Linked DNA regions of Pseudolabrys taiwanensis. The main gene of each other region encodes a partner of the protein of the gene in region 2 in a complex. Links are inferred from orthologs where the notes say so. Each region holds a gene or a part of one and is shown on either strand. Other genes may lie near its edges.

Evidence for each region.
Region 1: the proteins of DW352_RS04020 (region 2) and dnaN are in contact, whole or in part, in a solved structure (PDB 1OK7), measured with the Escherichia coli proteins. The link is inferred for Pseudolabrys taiwanensis from one-to-one orthologs.

The regions. Positions count from the first base shown.
Region 1 is NZ_CP031417.1:3,664,739-3,681,121, reverse strand. What follows is about bases 5,668-8,561. They hold dnaN (DNA polymerase III subunit beta), read right to left. Parts: upstream 7,727-8,561; coding sequence 6,608-7,726; downstream 5,668-6,607. Other genes in these bases: dnaA (chromosomal replication initiator protein DnaA), read right to left, coding at 8,037-8,561; DW352_RS17430 (endonuclease domain-containing protein), read right to left, coding at 6,158-6,529; recF (DNA replication/repair protein RecF), read right to left, coding at 5,668-6,010. In the rest of the region: DW352_RS17460 (sensor histidine kinase), read right to left, coding at 1-511; DW352_RS17455 (circadian clock KaiB family protein), read right to left, coding at 529-816; circadian clock protein KaiC, read right to left, coding at 819-2,546; DW352_RS17445 (chloride channel protein), read left to right, coding at 2,734-4,515; DW352_RS17440 (hypothetical protein), read right to left, coding at 4,512-4,709; more of recF, read right to left, coding at 4,859-5,667; more of dnaA, read right to left, coding at 8,562-9,479; rpsT (30S ribosomal protein S20), read right to left, coding at 10,665-10,931; DW352_RS17410 (dihydrodipicolinate synthase family protein), read right to left, coding at 11,089-11,985; DW352_RS17405 (NADP-dependent malic enzyme), read right to left, coding at 12,133-14,406; DW352_RS17400 (hypothetical protein), read left to right, coding at 14,667-14,987; peptide-methionine (S)-S-oxide reductase MsrA, read left to right, coding at 15,122-15,790; DW352_RS27175 (polysaccharide biosynthesis/export family protein), read left to right, coding at 16,018-16,383. UniProt on the Escherichia coli protein: Confers DNA tethering and processivity to DNA polymerases and other proteins. Acts as a clamp, forming a ring around DNA (a reaction catalyzed by the clamp-loading complex) which diffuses in an ATP-independent manner freely and bidirectionally along dsDNA.
Region 2 is NZ_CP031417.1:836,147-841,897, forward strand. Bases 2,814-5,751 are described here. They hold DW352_RS04020 (DNA polymerase IV), read right to left. Parts: upstream 4,938-5,751; coding sequence 3,690-4,937; downstream 2,814-3,689. Other genes in these bases: fabF (beta-ketoacyl-ACP synthase II), read left to right, coding at 2,814-3,445; DW352_RS04025 (DUF3572 domain-containing protein), read right to left, coding at 4,934-5,236; DW352_RS04030 (response regulator), read left to right, coding at 5,357-5,728; DW352_RS04035 (PleD family two-component system response regulator), read left to right, coding at 5,748-5,751. Also shown: DW352_RS04000 (glycerophosphodiester phosphodiesterase family protein), read right to left, coding at 1-466; DW352_RS04005 (RidA family protein), read right to left, coding at 474-941; DW352_RS04010 (cell envelope integrity EipB family protein), read left to right, coding at 1,108-1,971; more of fabF, read left to right, coding at 2,180-2,813. UniProt on the Escherichia coli protein: Poorly processive, error-prone DNA polymerase involved in translesion repair and untargeted mutagenesis. Copies undamaged DNA at stalled replication forks, which arise in vivo from mismatched or misaligned primer ends.

The DNA.
Region 1 (16,383 bases), 2.8 Mb from region 2 along the record:
GCTCGGCAACCGCGATCTCGTCGGCGCGCCGCTGCACGGACAGGTCGCTGATCGTCACCAGCGCCGCCGGCCGGTCGCCGAGCGCGACCGGACCCGCCCACACCGAAACCGGCAAGGATGCCGCCGCGCCGCGCGCGAGATTGGCCTCGTAGCGCACGCCGCCGTCGGCCGGCTGCGTCCAGCTGTTGATGTCCTCCGGCACGGCGCCTGCGAACAGGGACGCGAACTGCTTGCCGATCAGCGCGCCGGCCTCTTCGCCGGTCATCTCCGACAGGCGCCGGTTGACGTAGAGGATCACGCCTTCGGTCGAGACCGTGAGCGCGCCGTCGGTCATGCGCTCGACGATAACGCGGTAGGGCTCGTCGGCGCCGCTCAGCGTCACGATCTGCGGGCCGTTGCGGCCCTGCACCACGACCGCATCGACCGCGCCCTGGTAAATGGCGCGGACCGTTTCTTCCGCGTCGGAGGCGGTGTGGAGCAGCGCGAGGCGATCGATGTCCGGTTTATCCAACGTCGTTCTCCGCACCGTCAGGTCGGGGCGATGTCGAGGCCGACCAGCACTTTCTCTGCGTTGGAGAGATCGCCGATGATGCGCTTGAGCGGCTCCGGCAGATGACGGATCAGCGTCGGAATCGCGACGATCTGATCGCGCTGCGCCAGCGCCGGGTCCTTCATCAGATCGATGATCGTGATGTTGTAGCGGCCGGGCAGATGCGTCTCACAGATCTTCTGGAGATTGGCGATGGCCGCGACCGACTTCGGCGTCTGGCCCGCCACATAGAGACGTAGATTGTACCCCTCGGTCGGAGCGACCATTGCTATCGGCCTTTTTCTTGGTTGTCTTGACGGGACGCGCTTCTGTTGAGCGCGAGTTGGGCCCGGTCCTTCGCCAGTCGCTGCTCGCGCGCGGTCGCTTCGCCCTCGAGCATGCCGGCCTCCTCTTCTTCACCCGCCAGCTGCGCCTGCAGAACCTCGATCTGCGCCGCGATCTGCCGCCGCCGGCGCTCGATCTCGCGGGCCCGCCTTGTCGCTTCCTGGTCGCGGTGCAGACGTTCGGCCGTTTCCTTTGCCTCCTGCTGTATGCGCGCCGAGCCGGTGAGAACGCCGGCCGGCCCCACATAGACATCGCGCAATTTGATGCCTTGGGAGGTGATGAGGAACTCGCGGACCTGGTTCGAATGCGCGATGCCGCGCGCCTTCAGCAGGTAGAGTTCGCGGTTATGCTCGCCATTGCTCTCGCGGTTATAGAGCAGCAGCCAAGCGTCCATCAGCGACGAAATGGCAATGTCGGTCGTCGCGTTCTCGGTCTTGCCGTGCGTCAGGTTCGTGAAGAACGCGGTGATGGCCCGCGCTTTCAGGAAATCGACGAGTCGCAGGATCATCGAATGGACGTCGCCGGTGACGCCGGCGCCGAGCAGCGCCGATATGGGGTCGACAACAACGCTAGAGGGATCGAACAGCTCGACGTCGCGATGCATGGACGCGAGATGCGTCTCGAGCCCAAAGAGGCTCGGCCGCTTCGCGGAAAATTTCAACAGGCCGTTGTCGACCCATCGCTGCAAGTCCAGGCCGATCGCGCGCATGTTGCGGATGATCTGCGTGGGCGACTCTTCCATCGCGAAGTAGATGCAGCGTTCGCCGCGGCGGCATGCGGCATCGGCAAAATGCGCCGAGGTTGTCGACTTGCCGCTGCCGGCCATGCCCGAGATCAGGATGCTGGAGCCGCGGTAGAAGCCCTTGCCCTCCAGCATGGCGTCGAGATCGGCAATACCGCTGGTGATCCGTTCGGTCGAAGCGTCGTGGGAGAGGCCGGTCGAGGTGATCGGCATCACCGTGATGCCTTCCTCGTCGATGATGAACGGGTATTCGTTCGTGCCGTGCGCCGAGCCGCGATATTTTACGATGCGCATGCGGCGGGTGGCGAGCTGGTCGACGACGCGGTTGTCGAGCAGGATGACGCAGTCCGAGACGTATTCCTCGAGACCGTGCCGGGTGAGCGTCCCGTCGCCGCGTTCACCGGTGATGATCGCCGTGACGCCTTTTTCCTTGAGCCATTCGAACAAGCGCCGCAGCTCGGCGCGCAGAATGGCCGGATTGTCGAGGCCGCCGAACAATGTCTCGATGGTGTCGATGACCACCCGCTTGGCGCCGATCGAGTCGATGGCGAAGCCGAGGCGGATGAACAGGCCCTCGAGGTCGTAGTCGCCGGATTCCTCGATCTCGTTGCGTTCGATGTGGACGTGATCGATGGCGAGCTTCTTCTCGGCGATCAGCCGCTCGACGTCGTAGCTGAGCGAGCCCACGTTCTTGATGAGATCGCCTGGCTGCTCCTCGAAAGCGATAAAGACCCCCGGCTCGTCGAACTGGACGGCGCCGTTGTACAGGAACGTCATCGAGAACAAGGTTTTGCCGCAGCCGGCCGAGCCGCACAGGAGCGTCGGCCGCCCCTTCGGCAGGCCGCCATAGGTGATCTCGTCGAGGCCCTGGATGCCCGTCGGAGCCTTTTCAATCGTCGGCAGTTGTTCGGATTTTACGTCGGCTTTCACGCAACCCCCCGCACACGCGTTCGGGTCCTGCGCCAAGCCGGACCTCGTTTACTACCCCACCAAAAGTTGAGAATGCGCAGCCCAGGATTCGGTTCCATCCGGCGCAAGAATTATCGGCAATTCGCTTGCGCGCGGTCGCGAGTTGGCCTCTAAGCAAGCAAATTCCGCGTCCCTGTCGTGCGTGTCGATGCGTTGGTTCAGCCCCAAGCTTGAGAAGCCACCGAGCCGGCCCTTCGAGGTCCCGCATCGGCTGCGCGCGATCGTCCGCGCCCGGGAATCCAGCATTATCCTGCTGGCGGTGGTGGCCGGCGTGACCGGCGGTCTCGTGATCGCCGCCATGAGCGAGCTGGTCGGGTTGATGCACACCCTGCTGTTTCGCATCGGCCCGGGGGAGCGCCTGTCGGCGCAATCGTCCATTAACCCCCTTTACGCGGTGCTGGTGCCCAGCATCGGCGGCCTGCTGTTCGGCATTGTCGCGGCCTACATCGCCCGCCGGCGCGGGACCGAGGTCGACCCCATCGAGGCGAACGCCCTGCACGGCGGGCGGATGTCGATCCGCGGCAGCCTGATCGTGGCCGCCCAGACCATCTGGTCGAGCGGCATCGGCGCCTCGGTCGGGCTCGAGGCCGGCTACACCCAGCTCGCCAGCGGCATCTCGTCCGGGCTCGGCCGCGCTTTCCGCCTGCGCCGGAGCGATATGCGCGTGCTGGTCGGCTGCGGCGCGGCGGCGGCCATCGCCGGGGCTTTCGGCGCGCCGCTCGGCGGTGCTTTCTATGCCTTCGAGCTGGTGATCGGCACCTATTCGATCGCCAGTTTGGCGCCGGTCGGGGTCGCCTCGCTGGTCGGCTTTCTCACGGCCCAGGCCTTCTCGCCCTTCCCCTTCGGCATCGAAAGTAAGGCCATCGCTGTGGTCGGCGTGCGCGATGTGCTGATCGCCGCCGGTGTCGGCTTGCTGGCGGCGATCATCGGCATCGCCATCATGCGCGGCGTCGCCGCCTGCGAGCGCCTGTATGTGCGGCTCAAAGTGCCGTCGCAGTATCGTCCGGCCATCGGCGGCACGCTCGTCGGTCTGATGGCGCTGGTCACGCCGCACATCATGGCCTCCGGCCACGGCGCCCTGCATCTGGCCGGCCTCATCAAGCTGCCGATCACGATGCTGGCCACCATCTTCGTGTTGAAGGCGCTGGCCTCGATCATCTCGCTCGGCTCCGGCTTTCGCGGCGGCTTGTTCTTCGCCTCGCTGCTCTTAGGGGCGCTCGGCGGGCAATTGTTCGCCAGCGGGCTGGCCCTGGTCCTGCCCAACGCGACGGTCGACCCGGACGTCTATGCCATCATCGGGCTCTGCGCGCTGTCGGTGTCGGTGATCGGCGGCCCGCTGACCATGACCTTCATCGCGCTGGAAGCGACGGGCGACCTCTGGCTGGCGACGGCGGTGCTCATTGCCGCCATCGTTTCCATGCAGGTGACGCGCGAGTTCTTCGGCTACTCGTTCGCGACGTGGCGCTTCCACTTGCGCGGCGAAACGATCCGCAGCGCCGCCGATGTCGGTTGGATCCGCGATCTGACCGTGGGCCAGATGATGCGCGCCGATGTGCGCACCAGCCCGGTCGAGACGCCGGTCTCCGCCTTCCGCGAAGCCTTTCCCATCGGCTCGACCAACCAGGTGATCGCCGTCGACGAAGACGGCCGTTACGCCGGCATGGTGCTGGTCGCGGAGGCGCACGCGCCCGAACTCGGCGCGACGGTGTCCCTGCGCGATATCCTGCACCACAAGGATCACGTGCTCTTGCCGCAAATGACCGCGCAGGAAGCGATCTCCGCGTTCGACCGCTTCGAAGCGGAAGCGCTGCCCGTGGTGGATTCGTCGGAGCGGCGGCAGGTGCTGGGCCTGCTCAGCGAGGCGCATGCGCTGCGGCGTTACTCCGATGCGTCGGAACGGCAGCGGCGCGAATTGCTCGGCGAGGTCTAGTCCGAGGTTCCCAGCTTGTGAACGCCGCGGGTGGCGTGCCGGATATGCAGGAATGTCGGCTCGTATTCGGGGATGGGCCGGGCAAACACGCTCAAGGCTGCGGTAAGTATTTCCACACGGTCCAGATCGTGCCGCATGCGGTCTATGGTGCGATGGAGTTCTTGTTTGATCTGCTCTGTCGTATCGTTTTCCACGGTCGCACCCCTTGATCCTATCGCGTTCGCACTCCTCGCTTTTGCTGGAGCTACGGCATCCCGCCGCATGTAAGATAGAAATCTCAGCGCGCGTTTATAGTTCCGGCGCCGCCGCTCTCAACATTTCTCGATGAATGGGAACAGCGGTACTAGTTGGCACCTGCCGGGGCCACTTCTCCCGGACGCACCACAAAGACCTGCGCGCGATCGGTGATGTCGCCGAAGGCTGCCGGGTCCGCGCCCGTCATCCATACTTGCGCGCCGAGCGCCGCCAACGCGTCGTAAAGCGCGGCGCGCCGCCCCGGATCGAGATGCGCCACCACTTCGTCGAGCAGCAAGAGCGGCGCGTAACCGGTCATGTCCTTGATCAGCGAGGCATGCGCGAGCACGAGACGGATCAGCAGCGCCTTTTGCTCGCCGGTCGAGGCGTTGCCGGCGGCAACGCCCTTGTTCACGTGCGTCACGATCAGGTCGGAGCGGTGCGGACCGTCGAGCGTGCGGCCGGCGGCGGCATCGCGCGCGCGGCCGTCTTTCAGCAGCGCGCGATAGCGGTCTTCGATCTCGCCGGCGCTGTAAGCCGGCAGCAACTGCTCCATCCAGCCATCGAGCCTGATCTCGGCGAAGGGAAAGGCCGGCGTCTGTTCATGCGCGACGGCGAGGGCGCCGGACAGGCGGTTGACCGTCTCGGCGCGCGCGGCGGCGACGGCGACGGCGACTTCCGCCGTCTCGTGCTCGACCGCGTCGAGCCAATGCGGATCGCTCTTGGGATCCTCCAGCAGCCGGTTGCGCGAGCGCAGCGCGCGCTCGAGCGCCGAAACGCGGCTGGCGTGCTGCGCGTCGACCGCCAGCACCAGGCGGTCGAGAAAGCGCCGCCGTTCGGAGGCGGGGCCGTTGAACAGGGGATCCATCGACGGCGTCAGCCAGACGACGCGCAGATGATCGGCGAAAGCGGTGGCCGACGAGACCGGCTCGCGATCGATGCGGCATTTGCGCGACGTCGAGCCGTCTTCGCCCGCCGGCGCATCGATGCCGGTGCCGAGCGTTGCAAGGCCGAGCATGCCTTCGATCTCGGCATTGATCGCCCAAGTGCCTCCGCCTTCCGAAAAAGCCAGCTCGTCCATGGTGGCGCGGCGCAGGCCGCGGCCGGGCGCGAGCATGGAGATAGCTTCGATCATATTGGTCTTGCCGGCGCCGTTCGCGCCGGTGAGCACCACGGGACCGGCGCGGTCGAGCCTCACCTGCGCGGCGTGATAGCTGCGGAAGTTGCTCAGCGTCAGGCGGCGGATGAAGGCAGCGGTCATTGGCTGTGCCGCGCCATAGGCCGCAGCCGACCCTCTCCCCTTGCGGGAGAGGGTGGCGCGCAGTCGAAGTCGGATTTATCCGACTTCGACCACTCTAAAGTGCCGAACTCGGCTATAGCCGAGTTCGGGCGCGCGCCGGGTGAGGGGTCAGTCCGTGCCATTCGTGAGACGCGCGAAAATGTCTTCCAAGACGGAATTGGGTGTCTGCAGAACTTCGTTATTCCAATAGCGAAGGACGCGAAATCCCTCGCGCGCAAAATGCCGATCCCGCTCTTGATCGCGTGGTGACGAGAAGTGCTGGCTGCCGTCAATTTCGATGATGATGCGGTGGTCGAAGCAAACGAAGTCGATGATGGAGCCATCCAGCGGTACTTGGCGACGGAACTTGAACCCTGCGAGTCTGCGGTCGCGCAGCAGCCGCCACATTCTGGCTTCGGCTTCGGTCGGAGCACGGCGCATCTGCCGCGCGAAGCTGCGGCTCTTCTTCGCCGTCGGACGATGGTGAAAGCCTGCTGGCACCGACCCCTCACCCGGCGCGCTATCGCGCGCCACCCTCTCCCGCAAGGGGAGAGGGTACCCGAGCAAGCGGCGACGGCGCTACACCCGCATCGGCATCAGCACGTAGAGCGCGCCCTTGGCGTCGCGGTCCTGGATCAGGGTCGGCGAGCCCGGATCGGCAAGCTTGAGCACGGCCACCTCGCCCTCGATCTGCGCGGCGATGTCGAGCAGGTAGCGCGAGTTGAAGCCGATATCGAGCGGCTCGGAATCGTAGTCGACCTCGAGCTCTTCGGTGGCGCTGCCTGAATCCGGATTGGTCACCGACAGCACCAGCCGTCCGCCGGTGATCGACAGCTTCACCGCGCGGCCGCGTTCGCTCGACACCGTCGAAACGCGGTCGACCGCCGCCTCGAAGTCCTTCTTGTCGACGACGAGGCTCTTGTCGTTGTTGACCGGGATGACGCGGCCGTAATCGGGGAAGGTGCCGTCGATCAGCTTCGAGGTGAGCACCACCGGGCCGATGGTGAAGCGGATCTTGCCGGCCGACAACTCGATGGCGATCTCGCCTTCGCCGCTGTCGATCAGGCGCTGCACTTCGCCCACGGTCTTGCGCGGGATGATGATGCCCGGCATGCCGGCCGCGCCCTCGGGCAGCGGCAATTCGCATTGCGCGAGGCGGTGGCCGTCGGTCGCCACCGCGCGCAAGGTCGCGGCATTGGCCGCGCCCGCCGCGTGCAGGTAGATGCCGTTGAGATAGTAGCGCGTCTCCTCGGTGGAGATCGCGAACTGGGTCTTGTCGATCAGCCGCTTGAGGTCGGCGGCCGGCAGTTTGAACGAATGCGTCATCTCGCCGGCGGCGAGATCGGGGAAGTCGCTCTCCGGCAGCGTCTGCAGCGTGAAGCGCGAACGTCCGGCGCGGATCGACAGCACGGCGCGGTCGCCGGACCCTTCGATGACGATCTGCGAGCCGTCCGGCAGCTTGCGCACGATGTCGTAGAACATATGCGCCGGCACGGTGGTCGAGCCGCCCGGCGTCACCTCGGCGGCGATGGTGTCGGTGACTTCGAGGTCGAGGTCGGTCGCCTTCAGGCTCAGGGCGCCCTTGTCGGCCTTGACCAGCACGTTGGCGAGAATTGGGATGGTGTTGCGCCGTTCGACCACGCGGTGGACGTGGCCCAGCGACTTCAACAGTTCAGCACGCTCGACAGTAACTTTCATGGAAGACCCGCTTAGGCGCCGGAATAAGCCCGGGAACGGGCGTGACACCAAGCCGGCCGCCCGCGGAATGCGGGCGCCGGGGGGCAAAGGTGGCAAGAGCGGGGCAAATGCGCAAGGGCGCGTTTTTGCTCCCCGCTCCTATCCCCAGGCGGTCCACAGGGCAGCGCCGCGGCTGTGGCCCCTGATCCGTCATCCTGAGGTGCGAGCGAAGCGAGCCTCGAAGGATGACGGGCACGGGCTGTCCCCCTTCGAGGGCCGCCTTGCGGCGGCCACCTCAGGGTGACGGTCAGACGTCGGTACGAGACCCCTTTTACTCCTGCAGCTGGCGCTTCAGGATCTCGATCTCCTCGGCGAGCGCGACGTCGTTGCCGACGAGGCCCTCGATCTTGCGCACCGCGTGCAGAACGGTGGTGTGGTCGCGGCCACCGAAGCGACGGCCGATCTCCGGCAGCGAGCGCAGGGTCAGCGTCTTGGCGAGATACATCGCCACCTGACGCGGGCGCACGACGTTGGCCGTACGGCGCGAGGACAACAGGTCGGAGCGGCTAACATTGTACTGCCGCGCGACGATGCGCTGGATGTCCTCGATCTTGACGCGCTTGGGTTCCTGCGGCCGGATCAGGTCGCGCACTTCGCGCTCGGCCATCTCCAGGGTCACCGGGTGACCGGTCAGCTTGTTGTGCGCCAGCAGGCGGTTGAGCGCGCCTTCGAGGTCGCGGCCGTTATGCGTGACGGTCTTGGCGATATACGACAGCACCGGCAGCGGCACGTCGAAGCTCGGATGATGCGCGCGGGCCGCGAGCACGCGGGCCTTGAGGATTTCCAGGCGAAGTTCTTCGCCGAGCGTGCCCATCTCGACCACGAGACCGCCGGCCAGACGCGAGCGCACGCGATCGTCGAGGCTTTCGAGATCGGACGGCGGCCGGTCGGAGGCGATGATGACCTGACGGCCGGCATCGATCAGCGCATTGAGCGTGTGGCAGAACTCGGCCTGCGTCGACTTGCCCTGCAGGAACTGCAAGTCGTCGATCACCAGCACGCCGATACCGCGAAGGGCTTCTTTGAACGCGAGTGCGGTCTGCGTGCGCAGCGCCGACACGAAGCCGTACATGAACTTCTCGGCGGTAAGATAGAGCACCTTGCGCTCGCCCGCCGCGTTGCCGGCCCAGGTGATGGCCTGCAGCAGATGCGTCTTGCCGAGGCCGACACCCGCATGGATGTAAAGCGGGTTGAACATCACGGGATCGTTGCGGCGCGCGATCGCCACCTGCTTGGCGGCGGCGTGCGCGAGCGTGTTCGAGCGGCCGACGACGAAGCTCTCGAAGGTGAGGCGCGGATCGAGCGGCGAGCCGCCCAGCGCATCGTGCATGCCCGGGTCGCCGACAGTCGACACCCGCCCATGACCGTTGCCGTTGATGCCGGCATAAGCGCCGCTGCCATTGCTGACGGCAGCCGGCATCGGCTCGGCTTTCTTCACCACAGGCGCGGCCGGCTTCAGCACGGCGGAGCGCACGATCAGTTCGATACGGCCGACTTCCGGCTGCTGCGCTTGCCAGCAGGCGAGCACGCGCTCGGCGTAGTGCGACTGGATCCAGCTCTTGAGGAAGCGGGTCGGAACCGAGAGGCGGACGCCGCCATCCTCGATGCCTTCCAGGTCCATGCGGGCAAACCAGCTCGAATAAACGTCGTCGCCGACTTCGGCGCGCAGACGTTCTTTGACTCGTGACCAGCTATCCTGATCCGCGTTCGACATTCTACCTGCTCTATCCGCTTCTATTGTTGAAATGAACTCGGGTGGCCCCGGCACAAGCGGCATACAGCCGCCGACACGCCGGATACGCGACGCAACTACTCACTCGATGATCTCTTTGGAGGCAACGGTACATGCAGCGGGCATCATGCCCGAGCTGACAGCGGCCGCGGTCGAGAGAGCCTTGCGTCTCAACCCGCGGGTGGGGAAACCGCTCCGCGGATGCCCCGGACACGCATCAGCGACAACGGCGTCAGGGAATCCACGTAGGAGGAGAATGACGGCACGACAGGACAACACGGACAAGCATCGAACACTTCGTGTCCAACGCGGTCGGACTTGGTCGCCGACACTGTCCCTGCATCTGTCATTGTCATCCCCCTCAAATGTTCTTCGGGCAATGGGGGCCCGGATCAGTTACGTGCTCAACTACACGGTAGTTGGATCAGTTCCTCAGTCTTCGCATCATCCATCAAGCTTACGTACGTCTGCTGCGCCGACCTCCCAGGGAACAAGTCCAACGCTCTGACGTCTGTTCGCGGCTTTTTGTTGTGCCATCGTGATCGCATTTGCGATCGGGCAAATAAAAGCCGTTCTCATGCGCCGATGAGCGTGCCGTTGACCTTTTGCTGTAACGCGCCGCGGAGAAGCCGGGGCGCCGAATGAAGATACACGAGCGAAGCATGTGAGCAACGGCTTTATGCGTCGGTGTTACGTGTATGTCGTAATTGCCGCGACGGTGTTGCTCTGCTGCGTCGCAAAGAGATTTCCAAACTGTTGATCGTTCGTGCGGAATCTGTGCGCGCGACGAGATTCTTGAATGTGTCGCCGGACTTAAAAAAATTTCATCGCGGGTGATGTCGTCGATGCTTGATAGGATGATTTTTCCGGTCCCGCGAATTCATGCTCGATAAGTCTTTAACTTGCCGACGAGATTCATGATCGTTTTACAATGTAGCCGTTCGCGAGAAAGCGTTGCGGCACAGGGCTTAGCGCGCGGATGAGCGAATATCCGTCAAGTAAAATCGGAGCGCTCAAAGTTTTCTGACGGCGGAATGACCGTTCTGCAACATAGAAAAAGGCTGCCGTCCGCCTCATGAAAAGCGGACGACAGCCTGAACTTTATTCTCTGAGCTGTAATAGAAAAGCCCCGCGACGGCGGGGCTCTCAGCGCAAGGCAGTCTTATGTTACTTGCCGAGCTTAGCCACCCGGTGCGCGAGGCGCGAGACCTTGCGGCTGGCATTGTTCTTATGAACGACACCGATTTGCGCGGCGCGCATGATCACCGGTTCGGCGGCCTGCAGCGCGGCGGCGGCGGTGTTCTTGTCGCCCGACGCGATCGCTTCCTCGACCTTGCGGACCGACGAACGCAGCACCGAACGGCGCGCCTTGTTCACTTCGGTACGGCGCGCGATGACGCGCGTGGCTTTGCGGGCGGACTTCGTATTGGCCATCTGATCTCTCGTTGGCGTCGGCGCTCTCGGCGGGAATTCCGCTGCAGCGGCCTAGATATATAAGAAAAGGTGCGGGGCCGGGCGTATCCCGGCCGCCAAGACGCAGGCTTATAAAGAGACCCCGCCCGGGCGTCAACGCCCGTCGGGGCCTCAATTTTCAGGCCACCCGGCGGGCCCGGACGGCGTCGTAGCCGGCCGCGACCGCGGTCCGGTCGGCCGCCGGCAGCGGCGCCAGCGGCGGTTTCATGCGGGCCAGGGCCGGATCGCCGTGGATATGCGCGAGCAGGGCCTTCACGCCGGAGACCAGCGGCTTGCCCTCGAACAGCCGGCGGATGGCGACCGCGGCGTCGAGCGCGGCGGCGTCGCCCGCGCCCCAGGCACGGGCGCACAGGTCGGGGTTGAGGTTCGCGGTGGCCGAGATGCAGCCGGCAAAGGTGCCGCCGCGCGCCTCCAGCAGGCAGGCCTCGGTGGACGGGAACACCGCGAAGTCCTTCGACAGCGCGGCGGCGGCGCGCGCGTAGTCCATGTCGCCGGAGGAGTCCTTCAGGCCCACGATACGGGAGGGGTGCAGTTCCAGCAGACGTTTGATCAGCGGGATGGTCCAGGGCAGGCCGGACATCGCCGGGTAGTGGTAGAGATAAAGCGGGATCGGCCTGTCCGCCGTCGCCGTCACGATGGCGTCGATGTACGCGACGAGGCCGTCATCGGGCACGCCCTTGTAATAGAAGGGCGGCAGGACCAGCGCGCCACCGAAGCCGAGCGCGGCGGCATGACGCGTCAGCGCGACGGCGTCGGCGGCGGCGGCGGCGCCGGTACCAACCATCAGCCGCGAAAGCGGCAGGCCGTTCGCCTTATAGGCGTCCATCACCGCCTGGCGTTCCGCCAGCGCAAACGATGTGGCTTCGCCGGTAGTGCCCAACACATTCAAGCCGTCGCACCCATTGTCGAGCAGGAAGCGCGCGAGCTTGATGACGCGCGTCAGATCGGGCGCGCCGGTGTCGTCGATCGGCGTGGCGATGGCGGCGATGACGCCGGAGAGCGTTTTATTGGACATGCGTTTCCTCTCGGCATGCGTGATGCCCGGTCTTGTGCCGGGCATCCGCGTTGCTCTTTTGCGTAACATAGAAAGGCGTGAATGGCCGGGACACAAGGGCATTTGCGCCCGTCTTCAACGGGCTATGCCCGGCCATGACGAACGCCGTTAGCCGCTCACATTGAACGCCGCGAGCGCCGCCAGATTGACGAGCTGCGTGTCCTTGGCGCCGAGCGGCACGATCTGCACCGGCCGGTCGAGGCCGACCAGCAGCGGGCCGATGACGGTGGCGCCGCCGAGTTCCTGCAGCATCTTGGTCGAGATCGACGCCGAGTGGAACGCCGGCATCACCAGCACGTTGGCCGGCCCCGACAGGCGGCAGAACGGATAGGCCGTCATCAGCTCGGGATTGAGCGCGACGTCGGCGGCCATGTCGCCGTCGTATTCGAAGTCGACACGGCGGTGATCGAGGATTTTCACCGCCTCGATGACGCGCTCCGAACGCTCGCCCTGCGGATGGCCGAAGGTGGAGAAGGCGAGCATGCCGACGCGCGGCTCATAACCGAGCCGGCGCGCGACGCCCGCGGCTTCGACCGCGATGTCGGCGAGATCCTCGGCGGCGGGCATTTCAGTGACGGCGGTGTCGGCCACCAGCACCGTGCGGCCGCGCGTGACCACCAGCGATACGCCGATGACGCGATGGCCCGGCTTGGGATCGATCACCCGGCGCACGTCCTCGAGCGCGACCGAGAAGTTGCGGGTGACGCCGGTCACCATGGCATCCGCATCGCCGAGCGCGACCATGCAGGCGGCGAAGTGATTGCGGTCCGTGTTCACCAGCCGCTGGCAGTCGCGGATGAGATAGCCGTGCCGCTGCAGCCGTTCGTAGAGGTAGTTGATGTACGCCGTGTTGCGCGTCGACAGCCGCGCGTTGATGATCTCGATGCCGTCGAGATCGATGCCGTTATCCGCCGCGGCTGCTTTGACGCGGTCCTCGCGGCCGACCAGCACCGGCGTGCCAAGGCCCTGGCCGACGAAGTTGGCGGCGGCGCGGATCACCTGCTCCTCTTCGCCCTCCGCGAACACCACGCGCTTGGGCTGACGGCGCACGCGGTTGTAGACCTGCGTCAGCGTCGATGCGATCGGGTCGCGGCGCGCCGAAAGCTGCTGGCGATAGATCTCCATGTCGACGATCGGCTTACGCGCGACGCCGGTATCCATCGCCGCCTGCGCCACCGCCGGCGGCACGTAAGAGATGAGGCGCGGATCGAACGGCACCGGAATGATGTAGTCCGGGCCGAACTTCGGCCGCGCGCCGTAAGCGGAAGCGACCTCGTCAGGGACGTCCTCGCGCGCGAGATCGGCGAGGGCGCGAGCGGCCGCGATCTTCATCTCCATGTTGATGGCGGACGCGCGCACGTCGAGCGCGCCGCGGAAGATGTAGGGGAAGCCGAGAACGTTGTTGATCTGGTTCGGATAGTCCGAACGGCCGGTCGCCATGATGGCGTCGTCGCGGATCGCGGCCACTTCTTCCGGCGTGATTTCGGCGTCCGGATTGGCCATGGCGAAAATGATCGGGTTCGGCGCCATCGACTTGATCATTTCCGGCGTGAAGGCGCCTTTGACCGACAGGCCGAAAGCAACGTCGACGCCCTCAAAGGCTTCCGCCAGCGTGCGCTTATCGGTCTTCACCGCATAAGCCGACTTCCACTGGTTCATGCCGTCGGTGCGGCCCTGATAGATGACGCCCTTGGTGTCGCACAGGATCAGGTTTTCCGGCTTGAAGCCGATGGCCTTGAGCAGTTCGAGGCAGGCGATGCCGGCAGCGCCGGCGCCGTTGCACACGAGCTTGGTGTCCTCGATGGTGCGGCCGGTGATGTCGAGCGCGTTCAGGAGGCCGGCGGCGGCGATGATGGCGGTGCCGTGCTGGTCGTCGTGGAAGACCGGGATGTCCATCAGCTCGCGCAGGCGCTGCTCGATGACGAAGCACTCCGGCGCCTTGATGTCTTCCAGATTGATGCCGCCCCAGCCTTTGCCCAGCAGCTTGACGCAGTTGATGATCTCGTCGGTGTCCTCGGAATTGACTTCGAGGTCGATGGAGTCGATGTCGGCGAAGCGCTTGAACAGCACCGCCTTACCTTCCATCACGGGCTTGGCCGCCAACGCCCCGCGATTGCCGAGGCCGAGGATGGCAGTGCCGTTGGTGATGACGGCGACGAAGTTGCCCTTGGTGGTGTAGTCGTAGGCGCGGCTTTCATCCTCCGCGATTGCCAGCACCGGTACCGCCACGCCCGGCGAGTAAGCCAGCGACAGGTCGCGTTGCGTTGCCATCGGCTTGGTGGCGATCACCTCCAGCTTGCCGGGACGGCCGGACGAGTGAAACTGCAGGGCTTCCTGGTCGGTAAAGGTCGGCCGTTTCAGGCCGGGGGGCTTGGCAGGCATTTCAACTCCTAGAGCGGGGGAAGGCTGAAGGCCGGGGACCGTAGCGCAATTTCTCGAAAGGTGGGAACCTATTCTCGGAAATAAAAATGCGCGATATTTTGTTGCAGGGCTAGGCGATTGACCGTTCTCAAGGGCAAAACGTAGCCGAACGGCTTCGGCTCACTCAAGGCAGGCCCCCTCTGCGTGTCTTGCAACCCGGCCGTCCGACCGTTAACTCGGTGCCGTTGACGGTGTTTCTGTACAAACGACGGCCGCAGGCGATGATCCGGTTTTTCTTCAGGTTTCTTGGTCTCTTGCTGCTGGCGGCGGCCTTCATCCTGGTGATCTATGACGGCACCAAGTCGATCGCCGCCAACAACCTCTATTTCACCAGCATGCGCAGCGCCTGGGAGCTGGTGAATGCCGGCAGCCTCGCCGCCGTGCGCCCGCTCATCAGCCCTTACGCCGGCGGCGTGCTGTGGGACCCCGGCATGGTCGTCTTCCTCGCCGCGCCAGCGTGGAGCGTGCTCGGCTTCCTCGGCGTCGTCTTCATGTTGCTCGGCCGCCGCAAGAAGCCGCTCATCGGCTACGCCAGGTCGTAACGACCAGTCCCCGAAGCTACTTGTCAGGACGCTGGTCGCCAGCGCCTCGCCCCGCATCTTCGTGATCGCCGCCCGCGTTTCGAAAACGCGGGCGCGCGCCTATATTTGCCGCAAAGCAATTGGGAGAACCAAAAATGTTCGGCTTCAAGAAAGTGACAATGCCGACTGCCGCCGATGCTCTTCCCGGCCGCTCCAGCGCCATCCCGACCGCCAAGGACCATTTCGTCAATCATCACCCGCTCAAGGGCCCCTATCCCGCGGGCCTGGAGACGGCGGTGTTCGGGCTCGGCTGCTTCTGGGGTGCGGAGCGTAAGTTCTGGGAGTTGGGCGACGGCATCTACGTGACCGCGGTCGGCTATGCCGGCGGCATCACGCCCAATCCGACCTATGAGGAGGTCTGCTCGGGCCGCACCGGCCACAACGAAGTGGTGCTGGTGGTCTACGATCCGAAGAAGATCTCGTACGACGCGTTGCTCAAGACGTTCTGGGAGAACCACGACCCGACCCAGGGCATGCGCCAGGGCAACGACATCGGCACGCAGTATCGCTCGGGCATCTACACCTTCACGCCGGAGCAGAAGAAGGCGGCCGAAGCCTCGAAGGCGATGTACGAGCCGGAGCTGAAGAAGAAGGGCTACGGCGCGATCACCACCGAGATCGTCGACGCGCCGCCGTTCTACTTCGCCGAGGACTATCACCAGCAGTACCTGGCGAAGAATCCGTTCGGCTACTGCGGCCTCGGCGGCACCGGCGTGTCCTGTCCGATCGGCACCGGCGCCAAGCTGGCCGGCGCGGCGGTTTAGCATGCTCTTCACCCTCCCCTGGAGGGGGAGGGGCGCCGCGACCGATAGCGACCGGCGGGGTGGGGCGATCTGCGAAGGCCATTCATCCCACGCTGGCCCGCAGTTCGCTTCACTCAATGCTCGCCGACCCTCCCCTTCCAGGGGAGGGTGAAGGTCGGTCAGACTTTCTTAACCATAATGAGGCGTTAATGGGCCTTAAGTCCTTTTGACCGGCCCGGATTCGCTTCATGCGAACTGCCAAACTGTTGTTGCCGATACTGTTCGCGCTTGCCGCCGCTGGATGCGCGCGCCAGCAGCAGACGTATTACATCATCGATCCGCAGACCGGGCAGCCGGTGCCGGTGGTGGCGCAACAGGCGCAGCCTTACGGGCCGCAGGGCCAATACGCGCAGCAAAGCTACGAGCAGCAGCCGGCTTACGAAGCCGCCGCGCCGCAGCCGCAATACGCGCCACAGCCTTATCAGCAGCAATATGCGCAGGCGCCGGCGGCGCCGCCGAGCGGCAGCAGCGCGCGCGGGCTGTTCTCACGCTCTCCCGCTTACGCGCAGCAGAGCTATCAGACCTATCAGCAGCCGGCTTATGCGCCGCCGCCC
Region 2 (5,751 bases):
CCGGCGCGACATCGCGGATGGCCACGATCATCTGCGGGTCGAACGACATCACCGCGACCGGCCCGGCGTAGCCTTGCAGCAGCTCGGCGGCGCGGCGGGCGAGCCGCGTGTCGCCGTCGAAGTGGCTCTTGATCTCGACCACCAAGGTGACGCGGCCGGCGACGAGATCGCACAGCTCGCCCAAGGTGATCATGCGGTCCGCCGTCTGCTTGAACGGTAGCGCCTTGAGCGCGGCGGTGGTCATATCGGCGAGACGGCCGCCGCCCTCCGTGAGGCGGCCGAGCACGTCGTCATGATGCACGACGGCTTCGCCGTCGCCGCTCAACTGGACATCGCATTCGATGCCGTAGGTGCCGTCGATGGCGGCGCGAAAGGCCGACGGTGTGTTCTCGATGACGCCGTGCGCGGCGTCATGCAGCCCGCGATGGGCGATCGGCCGTGCGGTCAGCCAATCGAGCCCCGGCATGGTTCGGCTATGCGATCTCGAATAGGCCTTCGACCTCGACGGCCGCCTGCGCCGGCAGCGCCGCGACGCCGACGGTCGAGCGGGCGTGGCGGCCCTTGTCGCCGAACACCTCGACCATCAGGTCGGAGGCGCCGTTCATGACCTTCGGGCCGTCGCCATAACCCGGTGCGGAGTTGATGAAGCCGCCGAGGCGTACCACGCGAACGACCTTGTCGAGGTCGCCGACAGCCGCTTTCACCTGAGCGATGAGATTGATGGCGCAGGCGCGTGCGGCCTTCTGTCCGTCCTCGAGCGAGACGCCGCCGCCGAGCTGACCGGTCACCACAAGCTTCCCGTCGGGGCCGAAGCAGAGTTGACCGGACACGACGAGCTGATTGCCGGTGCGGACGAACGGCACGTAATTGGCCACTGGCGCGGCCGGGGTCGGCAAGGTGATGCCGAGACTTGCGAGCTTCTGTTCAACCGTGCCGGCCATGTCCTGTCTCCTCAACGACTGCGCGGGCATCCTTGGCCGAAGGCGGTAATGGACGCAAGCGCCGCGCGCGGCGGCGTTGCGGCGCAGTGGGGCGGCCTCTATCTTGCCCGGATGTTCCCGTCTTGCTGGGGCGAGAGGCGGGATTCGCCGCCCTGGAGAGCCGCCGATGACCTTTCTCGCGAACGTGCAACGCCTGAGCCTGCCGGCCGTCGTCGCCCTGGCTGTGCTGGGACCCGCCGCGGCGGCGCCGCCGACGGACGGGGTGGTGCTGACGCCGCATCGGGCTGTCTACGATCTCAAGCTCACCAAGACGCGCGGCAACCGCGGCATCGAGACCGTGCGCGGCCGCATCCTGTACGATTTCTCCGGCAATGCCTGCGACGGCTACGAGCTGAAGTTCCGCCAGGTGTCCGAGCTAGACTCGGGCGAGGGCAAGGCGGCGGTCAACGATTTGCGCTCGACCACCTGGGAAGACGGTGAGGCCACGAAGTTCCGCTTCAACTCCGAGAACCTGCTCAACGATACGCCGACCGACTCGGTGAACGGCCGCGCCGAACGCGACGCGAAGGCGGTTGCGGTGGCGCTGAGCAAGCCACAGGAGAAGAAGCTGACCATGCCGGCGGGCGCCGTTTTCCCGACCGAGCATATGCGGCGGATCATCGCTGCCGCGCGCGCCGGTAAAACCATTCTCGAATTCCCGGTCTATGACGGCTCGGAAACCGGCGAGAAGCTCTACAACACGCTCACCGTCATCGGCCGCCCGATCAAGCCCGGCGAAAAGCCGGTGAACGATGCCGCGGCCAAGGTGCCGGAGCTCGCCAAGCTCACGCGCTGGCCGGTCACCATCAGCTATTTCGTGCAGGAGTCGCAGAAGCAGGAGCAGACCGGCGAGCAGACGCCGGTCTATGCGATCAGTTTTGAACTCTATGAAAATGGTATTTCGCGTGCGCTGGTGCTCGACTACAGCGATTTCACCATTGCCGGCGAGATGACCTCGCTGGACGTGAAGCAGGCGAAACCCTGCCGATGAGCCCGTGGTATCGGAATGAGCGCCGAGCGGTGTGAGCGATCATATTTGTGTTGTCGGGCCGCCCGGTTTGCTGTCTTGATGCCGTAATAGAAGTGTTTCTTAGGTCTAACGGGCGTGGTCCCTCCACAGAGCCCGAACCCTGGGTGCCCAAGGCCGGCCGCATTTTTCCTTGCGAGCGGTGATCGTCTCATCGCTCGGAAGGAGCACAATGCGCCGTATCGTTGTTACCGGCTCCGGTATCGTCTCCCCGCTTGGTTGTGGCACGGATCTCGTTTGGCAACGGCTTTTGGCCGGCCGGTCGGGCGTTCGCCGGATGTCCGATAATCTTGTCGGGGACGTCGCGGCGAAGATCGCCGGTGTCGTGTCCGACACGTCCGAGGACGCCGAAGGCGGCTTCGATCCGCAGCGCATCGTCAGCGCCAAAGACCAGAAGCGCATGGATCGCTTCATCCAGTTCGCGCTCGCGGCCGCGGACGAGGCCATCGCCCAGTCCGCGTGGAAGCCCGACTGCGATGCGGAGCGCGAACGCACCGCGACCATCATCGGCTCCGGCATCGGCGGCTTCGCGACGATGAAGCAGGCCGTGCACACCACCGATCAACATGGCTCGCGCCGGCTGTCGCCGTTCACCGTGCCGTCGTTCCTGGTCAATCTCGCGGCCGGGCAGGTGTCGATCCGTTACGGTTTTCGCGGTCCCATCGGCGCGCCCGTCACGGCTTGCGCCGCGAGCCTGCAGGCGATCGGCGACGGCGCGCGCATGATCCGCAGCGGCGAGATCGACGTCGCGATCTGCGGCGGCGCCGAAAGTTGTATCGAGCGCGTCAGCCTTGGCAGCTTCGCGGCCGCGCGCGCGCTGTCGACGCGCTTCAATGACACGCCGGAACGCGCGTCGCGCCCCTTCGACGCCGATCGCGACGGCTTCGTCATGAGCGAGGGCGCAGCCGCGGTGGTCGTCGAAGAACTCGATCATGCGCTCGCGCGCGGCGCCGTGCCGCTCGCCGAGTTGGTCGGCTATGGCACCACGTCCGACGCCTATCACATGGTCGCGGCGCCGCAGGATGGCGCCGGCCTCCAGCGCTGCATGCGGCTCGCCATCAACGCCGCCGGGATCGATGCCCGCGATGTGGGTTACATCAACGCGCACGCGACATCGACGCCGTTCGGCGACGCCGCCGAGTTGTCGGCGATCCGCAGCGTGTTCAATGGCGCGGGCGTTGCTGTCTCCTCGACGAAGTCATCTACGGGCCATCTGCTCGGCGCGGCTGGTGCGGCCGGTGTCATCTTCACGGTCCGCGCACTGTGTTCGGGCATTCTGCCGCCGACGCTCAATCTGGAAACGGCCGACGATGCGTTCAGTGATCTCAATCTGATTGGACGTGAGCCGCGCGCGCGTGCCGTCGATTACGCGATGGTCAATGGCTTCGGCTTCGGCGGCGTGAACGCGTCCGTGCTGCTGAAGCGCTGGGTCAACTGATTGAGCTGCGCATTGCATCGGCCGCAGCAGATGTGAGCCTCATCCTGAGCCGCAGCGCGCAGCGCGGCGGCTCGGCTACGCACTCGGCGTCATGTCCGGGCTCGGCCCGGGCATCCATGATGAGTCTCCACGCACGACAGCCATACGTTCGGTTCTGCCAGGATGCACGGCGTCATGGATTGCCGGGGCATAAGGGCGTTCACGCCCGTCTTCGACGGGCTATGCCCGGCAATGACAACAAAATCTACTCTTCCTCGATCGCCAAGCCCTTCACCACCGCGGCCTTGCCGAACTTCTCGCGCAGTCGGTCGATCGCGTGTTCGGCCTGCGCTTCGCGGCGGTTGAGCAGGTCGGAAAGCTCCTCGCCGCTGACTTCTTCCAGATGGCTGACGCCGATGCCGATCAGCCGGTAGCGCGTGCCGCCCACCTCGTTCTTCAGCAGATCGCGCCCGGCGGCGAAGATGGTGGCGGCAAGCTGCGTCGGCCCATTCAGAGAACGCGCCCGCGTGCGGATCTTGAAGTCCGCGCTCTTGAGCTTGAGCGTCACGGTCGAACCGGCCAACGCCTGCTTCTTCAGGCGGCCGGACACCTTCTCGGTCAATTCCCACAAGGTCTGTTCGAGCGGACGGAATTCGCCGATGTCGCGGTCGAACGTCGTCTCCGCCGAAACGCTCTTGGTCTCGCGCTCGGGATCGACACGGCGCGTGTCGATGCCGCGCGCGAGGCGCCACAGCCGCATGCCTTCCTCGCCGTAACGGCGCATCAGGTCGCGCTCCTCGGCGCGTTGCAGGTCGGCGATGGTGCGGAAGCCGTCTTGCGCCAGCTTGGCCGCGCTCACCGCGCCGACGCCGTAGATGAAGCCGACCGGCCGGGGCGCGAGGAAGGCGGGCGCTTCTTCGGGTGCGATGACGGCAAAGCCACGCGGCTTGTCGAGATCGGACGCGATCTTGGCCAGGAACTTGTTGGCCGACAGGCCGACCGACACCGTGATGCCGATCTCGCGCTCGACCTCCATGGCAAAACGCGCCAGCACCTTCGCCGCGCTCATGCCGTGCAGACGTTCGGTGCCGGTGAGATCGAGGAACGCTTCGTCGATCGACAACGGCTCGACCAAGGGCGTCAGCGCCAGCATGCGCCGGCGCACCTCGCGGCCGACGTCGACGTATTTCGCCATGTTCGGTTTGACGACGACCGCATGCGGGCAGCGGCTCATGGCCTCGAACATCGGCATCGCCGAGCGCACGCCATAGGTCCGCGCAATGTAACAGGCGGTCGACACCACGCCGCGCTTGCCGCCGCCGATGATCAGCGGCTTGTCGGCGAGGGAAGGGTCGTCGCGCTTCTCGATGGTGGCGTAGAAGGCGTCGCAGTCGATATGGGCGATCGTCAGCTTGTCCGCCGCCGCGTGCCGCATCAGCCGCGGCGAGCCGCAGGCGCGGCAGCGCGTGGCCGTCGGCGGCGCATCGGCCAGGCAATCGCGGCAGAAGCTCACGGCACGTCGCGCTCCCAATGGCTGCCGCCGAGCACGACCAGCGCTTTGACCGGATCTTCGGGCCGGAAGCCCGCCTCGGCGGCAAAACCGGTCAGCAAAGCCTCGTCGGAGACCAGATATTCGAGCAGACCGCGCAGGAAGCCCGGTTCGGCGCTGGCCGCGCGAATCTCGGCCGGGCCGACGCCGGTGGTCGCGAGGAACCGGCCGAGCCGTTCGGGATCGCCCGCGATATAGGTAAACGCCTGAATCGCCAAAGCTTCTGCGGCCTCGTGGGCTGCTCTAGGGGCCTGTTTCTTCAATTGGATTTGCCTTTTCTCAACACATCGGCATTACGGTTCTAGCCGATCATGCCCGAGGACGCGCGGGCTGGCGACGGCAGGTGGGGCCGGCCTCGTGGAAGCGTTGGGGACAAACGGGCGATGGCGAAAACCGTCCTGATCGTCGAGGACAACGAGCTCAATATGAAGCTCTTCCACGATCTTTTGGAAGCGCACGGCTATCGGACCATCGGTACCCGCAACGGTATCGAGGCGCTCGATCTGGCGCGCCAGCACCGGCCCGATCTGATCCTCATGGACATCCAGTTGCCGGAAGTCTCCGGCCTCGAAGTCACGAAGTGGCTCAAGGACGACGCCGAACTGAAGGCGATCCCGGTGGTGGCCGTCACCGCCTTCGCCATGAAGGGCGACGAAGAGCGCATCCGCGAAGGCGGTTGCGAGGCCTATCTGTCGAAGCCGATCTCGGTCGGCAAGTTCATCGAGACGGTGCGGCACTTCCTCGGGCCGGCGTGATGAAAAGTGTGGTGCTGCAATGA